DNA from 3 places in the Alteromonas sp. MmMcT2-5 genome. Region 2 is predicted to be linked to each of the others. Evidence: predicted binding sites of a transcription regulator. Region 2 holds the regulator's gene; each other region holds the start of a gene.
The links. Region 2 encodes sigma-54, which starts transcription at its own class of promoters, with help from an activator protein. Its sites were predicted from a motif close to GTTGGCACGNNNNTNGNNT; they were not measured.

Region 1 (2,271 bases), on a different contig from region 2:
TGTTCCGGCGCCATATTAAACAGTTTAATAAACTGACTGGTAGCAAAGTCGCTAGCAACTTGGCTAACCGTACTGCTACTTACACCGTCGGCGATAACAAAAACGCTGCTTTGATTTGGGTTATCAGAAACATGAAAAGCGTATGCATCTTGGTTTATCGCTTTAACGCCGGCTGTAGAAAATGCACTTACACTGAGCGTGTTAGCTGGTGGGTTAATTGGGGCGTTTAACGCGGCTCGCTCATTCATGTTTAATTGTTTCTTACCTGCATATTTAATTATGAGCCCAATTAGTTATTTCCAAGGAAACGGATAACGCCATCATGACGTGTCTTGTAGGGACAAGGCATGATGGCTTTAAGATAAGCGCCTTAATTAAATAGGCAGTGTTTGCGATGCAGCGGCTTTATCAACAGGGATAGTACGTTTGGGTAGCGTCTTAACGTGGGTGGTGTACAGGGTTAGTCCAGTAAAGGCGAGGCCACCAACAAGATTTCCAAGTGCAGTTGGGATCTCGTTCCAAATGAAGTAGTCCATAACCGAGAAGTCGCCGCCCATAATAAGGCCAAATGGGAAAAGGAACATGTTTACTACTGAGTGCTCAAAACCCATAAAGAAGAACAGCATGATTGGCATCCACATGGCTAGTACTTTTCCGCTAACGTGAGTTGAAATCATTGCACCCACTACGCCTAGCGACACCATCCAGTTACACAACATGCCGCGAATAAAAATGGTGAACCAGCCTGCAACGCCGTGTTCTGCGTAGCCCAATGTACGAGCTTCGCCAATGCTGGCTACCTTAGTCGCGATGGCACCGCCATCCACGTTATACCCCATGGTAAAAATAAACGACATCATAAAGGCCACGGTTAATGCGCCGCCAAAGTTACCTAAAAATACTAATCCCCAATTTCGTAGAATTTGTTTTGGCGTGACGCCAGGTCGCTGTGCGAGCCAAGCGAGCGGGGTAAGTACAAACACGCCGGTTAATAGGTCAAACCCCATAAGGTAGAGCATACAAAAGCCCACTGGGAATAACACTGCGCCAAGAAGAAATACGCCGGTTTGAACGGCAATGGTAACGGCAAAAACAGCGGCAAGGGCCAATATTGCACCTGCCATATAAGCGCGGATTAGAGTATCTCGTGTAGACATATAAATTTTGGCTTCGCCTGCATCTACCATCTTGGTTGCAAACTCAGCGGGGAGAAGATAAGCCATGGTTTCACCTCACGTTGTCGTTATTAATAAGTTGTCATCTGTGTGTTGGCGTTTACTGTTTCAATGCGTTCCAGAAGATCAAAAAAAGGCGTCCGCAGCGCTCTCGTAAGAAAGAACTGGGGACGCCTTTGTCCAAAACTCATGCATTGTGGTAGCTAACAAATAAACCGTCGGTTATGTGTACGCCTTTGTACTCTAAAGCCCGTTGGCAACTAATACTTGTATAAGCGCCTTCGTACTTTTGTTATCCATTTGTACAAAGCTAAAAAAGTGCCAATAACCAAAATGTACCTAAATGTGTTATTTATTGCTAGTTAAAACAATGGCTTGTGTAAATTCGTGGCTGTATTGATAGACGCTTGCGCCAAGGCACTATTAATTAGCCTGCACTAAAAAGGGGGGAGTGTGAGTGTTTAAGGTGCAATCGGTTTAACCATTTCCTACTTTAATGCCTGTTTTAACATTTTTAACTGACGCTTCATGGTTGGATAAATTTTTGTCTCTTGTGTTCGGTGTGCGTATTTTTCGTGCTCAAATTGTTCACACAGAAGTGTTAGTGCCTTGGCAGCATCTTCGTTTATCAAAGGGTTAACTTCACTCATAAAGGCGGACAAGGTTTTATTCCCTCTTTCTTTTCCTGTTTTAGCTTCAACGCATTTTATTGCGTTTAGTAAAACTCTGTGTGAGGGCGACAGTGTGTTGCGATACGTTTTGGGTAAAAAATAAAGTGCTAAAATAAGCCCAATTAGACCAATGGCGGAAAGAAATACAACTCGCATTTTTTGCGGCGTTAGCGAGCCTAGTAATTCTTCAAGCATGTTGGTTTGCGCAGTATTGTCAAAGCCCAGTACCCATTTACTCCACGAGTAATCGAGCTGTTGAAACCAGCTTTGTAATGTTGCAAAAATAGCAGCGTTGCTAAGGTCGCCCAAAATACTGGCTTCACGAGACTCCCCAAGCTCTTCCAACGCAAGTTCAAGCCCGAAGGTTAAGCGTGACGGTGCCACCATACTCGTTGGGTCGTGTCGAATCCATACACCATCAATAA
Region 2 (2,271 bases):
TCACGGACCATAACGTACGAGAGACATTGGATGTTTGTGAAAAGGCGTACATTGTGAGTCATGGCGAGCTTATTGCGCAAGGAACGGCGGAACAGGTTTTAAGTAATCAAAAAGTAAGGGATGTATACCTAGGCGAACAATTCAGGCTATAGTTAATGTAACCGAATTGTCATTTTTCAGTTTCGCTCTGGTATATTCAATTTAGAGCATTTAAATAAGACGTAGATGAAACCATCTTTACAGCTAAAATTTAGCCAACAACTTACCATGACACCACAGCTTCAGCAGGCCATTAAACTGCTGCAGCTTTCTACACTTGATCTTCAACAAGAGATCCAAGAAGCGCTCGATTCTAATCCGCTATTAGAAGTTGAAGAAGGTAACGACGAGCCGCAACTAGAAAAGAACAATATCGACAACGATGACAGCGGCTCTGAGGCCACTGCTTCTGCATCTAGTGACACACTAGAAGCCGGCGATGCACTTGAGAAAAACGATCTTCCCGATGAGCTGCCAATCGACAGCACATGGGACGAATACTACTCTGCTTCATCTTCGCCTGCTCCGGGTCCATCCAATGACGACGAGCAAATCTTCCAAGGTGAGACTACTGAAGATATTCAAGAGCACCTTCTTTGGCAAATGCGCCTTACCCATTTCTCGGATACCGATCGCGCAATCGCTACAGCAATCATCGACTCTATTGACGAGTCAGGTTATTTAACCGTTACCCTTGATGATATTTTAGAAGCGGTTAACGATGATGATATGGAAGAGCCGATTGAAATGGACGAAATAGAATGTGTGCTAAAGCGCATTCAGATGTTCGACCCTATTGGTTCTGGCTCACGCTCTCCACAAGAATGTTTGATGGTGCAATTGCGCCAGTTTTCAGAAGACACACCGTGGCTTGCTGAAGCAAAGCAACTGATTGAAGAGTACTCTGACTTACTGAGCAGCAAAGACTATCGTACGCTTATGCGTAAAAGCCGATTGAAAGAAGATCAGCTACGCGAGGCAATGCGTTTACTGCAAACCTTGAATCCTCGCCCAGGTAGTGCTTTAGTTACTAAAGAGCCTGAGTACGTTATTCCTGATGTCTCAGTAACCAAGAAAAATGGCCGTTGGGTGGTTGAGCTGAACCCCGACAGTCTGCCTAAGTTAAGCGTAAATCAACAATACGCTGCAATGAGTCGCCGTGCCAAGAATAGTAGCGATTCACAATTCATCCGCTCACACATGCAAGAGGCTAAGTGGTTCATAAAGAGCCTTGAATCTCGTAACGAAACCTTAATGAAGGTTGCAAACTGCATTGTGCAGCAGCAAATGGGCTTTTTTGAGCACGGCCCGGAAATGATGAAACCAATGGTGCTAAATGATGTCGCAGAAATGGTAGATATGCACGAATCCACTATTTCGCGAGTGACAACGCAAAAGTACATGCATACGCCACGTGGAATCTTCGAATTGAAGTATTTTTTCTCAAGCCACGTTGCAACAGAGTCTGGTGGTGAATGTTCATCTACAGCGATTCGTGCATTGATCAAGAAATTAGTGGCCGCTGAAAAGCCTAGCAAGCCGCTAAGTGATAGCAAGATTGCTTCATTGTTGGCCGAACAAGGCATTAAAGTTGCCCGGCGAACAATAGCAAAGTACCGGGAATCGTTGTCGATCCCGCCGTCGAACCAACGCAAAAGCCTTATTTAATCGGGCTTAATAATATAAGGAAGACGAAATATGCAAATCAACCTTACTGGTCATCATGTCGAAATCACCGACTCTTTGCGTAATTATGTCGATACGAAGTTCAGCAAACTTGAACGTCACTTTGATCACATTTCTAATGTGCATGTCATCCTGAACGTTGAAAAATTAAATCAAAAAGCCGAAGCGACCGTTCATTTAAGTGGCGCTGAAGTATTCGCATCCTCAGAAAATACCGACATGTATGCGGCGATTGACAGCATGGTTGATAAACTCGACCGGCAGGTAATCAAGCATAAGGAAAAACTGAAAAAACATTAGTAGTTAATTAAGCATGGATATACAAGCCATCGTAAGTCTGGACCGCACCGAGTGTGCGGTTCAGTGTAATAGTAAAAAGCGAATTCTTGAGATCATCGCTGATATCGCTGCCAAGCAAAACGAGAACATTGATCAGGCAACGGTACTCAACAGTTTGATGGCTCGAGAGCGTATGGGTAGTACAGGCATTGGCAATGGTATCGCCCTGCCCCACGGACGCCTGCCGGGCCTTGAGAAAGTGATTGC
Region 3 (2,271 bases), on a different contig from region 2:
GCTTAAGAGTACATTAATTGAAGGGCGGTTGTCGTTAACTGTAAAAATGAAAAACCGACTGGGTTACAGTCGGTTTTCTAAGGTGAGTGGCTAGCGTTGCAAGTCGTTTCGTTTTGCGCGTTTAGTTCGCTAAATGTTCCAACTACATTTTCATTTCGTCGTTGTGGTCATGGTGGTTGCCTTGATCAATATCTAGCAGGTTCAAGTCATCTAGCCCCGATATGGATGCCTGCATTTTGCCTTCGGCATAATCTGCTTTCTTCAGTACCTTACACAATGCATCGCCTTTTTCTTCTAGCGCAGCCGCTTGGCTTTCTAAGCGATATTCTAAATCTTCACTCCAGCGCTCCATCTTTTGCTCAAACTCAGACATATCACCGCCTTCCCACAACATTTGTGTTCCTACCGCAATAAGTATTCTACCCATAGACTCACTGATTAAAGACTCAATTTGCGCTTCGAATTCTTGCTCCCAGCTTTCGTCAAACCAACCTGGCTCATCGAATTTAGTTGAATCAACGCGAATATTCCCTGCGTCATCATAGAATGAAGTGTTTAGTTTGGTTTCAAGTGAGTCGAACAGTTCACGAAAATCGTCACCCATTTGATCGCCGCCTAACAGTTCAGTAAAGACTTCAGTTACTGCCACGTTGGCAATTTGCAGCCCTTCACTGGCGATATTCAAGGTCATAGGGATGGCGATATCAATGTTGTTGTAATATTCACTTACCCAGCGCTGTTGTTCGCTGTCAAGCGATACTGGTTCGCCGTTAATGGTCATATTGTGATGGGAGTCAATCGTCATCACTGAGCCATTGTCCATCTGTACCGTTAGATCACCTTGGTAATATTGAATATGACCATCAAGCTCCATGTCACAACTGTTGTTTTGAAAGCTGCTGTCATGCGCCAATGCGTGGCCGCTCATTAAAGTACTGGTAAGGGCAACTGAAAGTAATAGTTTCTTAGACATTGTTCATTCCTTAATTTACGTGTGACGCGTTAACGAAAGTGCTCGAAGCAAACTGCAATGCGTTGTAGTGTCACTGTCAAATAGACGCTAACGATACTCGCTGTTATACCTAAGGTAGAGCAATGGCCTTGCCAATATTTAATATCTATATCTTTCAAATGGTTAGTGATATTTGATGATTTCTTTATGCTCTGCTAAATACACTATTTAGTGAGATTACCAACTAATTAGTAGTTTTGACTAAGATCAATTAATACCAATAGCGGTACATTTAAGCCAATCCAAGCATGGTTAAATCTTATTTATTGGTGCATAATACCGCCAATATTTTTAAGGGGTTATCACAATGGCTGATTGGATTAATGCAATTATGTTTGGTGTTGCGCTAATTGCCTTTACGCTAGGGCTAAGCAGCATCGTTATGGGCTTTATGACTGCTAAAGCAGGTGCTGAAGGTATGCAGGAAAAAATCGAGTACGGTTTTTTTGGCGTTACTGGTTTAGTACTTTGCTTACTGATGGCCTACGCATTGGCTTAAGCGATAAGCATTAAAAAAACCGGCTATCTTAGCCGGTTTTTTTTCGTCTTGAACAAGTCTTTATTCATCACTGCCTTATCGATTAGGTTCGCTCTTCTCCTGAGCATCCTCAGGCGCATTGTCGCTTTCGGGACTATTTCTATAAGCGCTTTGTTCGCGATGGGCAAGCAGCGACAAATGTCCATCACGTTGATAAGCGCGTAAATCGAACAAATCCAGCATAGCCATAACGTGGTCGAAAATATCCGCCTGTACTTTTTCGTACCTCACCCATTCCTTTTGTGCACTGAAGCAGTAAATTTCTAAAGGTAAACCAAGCTCATTAGGCGGTAGCTGCCTAACCATTAGGGTCAGTTCTTGGTTTATATCCGGGTGCTTGCGCAAGTATGCCTCTAAATAAGCTCTAAAAGTGCCGATGTTGGTAAGGCGACGGCTGTTTAGCAGATCCGACTCATCAATGGAGTAATCTCGGTGATAAGCGCGGAGCTCATTTTTCTTCTTATCGATATATTCGTTGATATAGCGAATTTTCGAAAAGCGCTCTAGCATATCGTTGTCACAGAGCTTAATAGAGTGCACATCAATATAAATGGCGCGCTTAATTCTGCGTCCGCCAGACTCTTGCATACCGCGCCAGTTCTTAACTGCTTCTGTAGTAAGGCTGTAAGTCGGCAGCGTAGAAATGGTTTTATCCCAGTTTTGTACTTTGACGTTGGTAAGGCCTATCTCGAGTATTTCACCATCTACTTCATACTTAGGC

Region 1: the regulator sigma-54 is predicted to act here: its motif matches at 1,483-1,501, upstream of MHN09_RS11690 (formate/nitrite transporter family protein).
Region 3: the regulator sigma-54 is predicted to act here: its motif matches at 1,091-1,109, upstream of MHN09_RS17200 (DUF2884 family protein).

Annotation. Positions count from the first base shown of each region.
Region 1 covers NZ_JAKRFB010000024.1:28,294-30,564, reverse strand. Annotated here, with positions in the region: gene MHN09_RS11695 (protein phosphatase 2C domain-containing protein) at 1-248, opposite strand, end outside; gene MHN09_RS11690 (formate/nitrite transporter family protein) at 375-1,223, opposite strand; gene MHN09_RS11685 (DUF3488 and transglutaminase-like domain-containing protein) at 1,664-2,271, opposite strand, start outside.
Region 2 covers NZ_JAKRFB010000014.1:58,620-60,890, reverse strand. Annotated here, with positions in the region: gene lptB (LPS export ABC transporter ATP-binding protein) at 1-152, shown strand, start outside; gene MHN09_RS08370 (RNA polymerase factor sigma-54) at 226-1,707, shown strand; gene hpf (ribosome hibernation promoting factor) at 1,738-2,025, shown strand; gene ptsN (PTS IIA-like nitrogen regulatory protein PtsN) at 2,039-2,271, shown strand, end outside.
Region 3 covers NZ_JAKRFB010000051.1:3,528-5,798, reverse strand. Annotated here, with positions in the region: gene MHN09_RS17200 (DUF2884 family protein) at 143-973, opposite strand; gene MHN09_RS17195 (hypothetical protein) at 1,320-1,511, shown strand; gene MHN09_RS17190 (mechanosensitive ion channel domain-containing protein) at 1,587-2,271, opposite strand, start outside.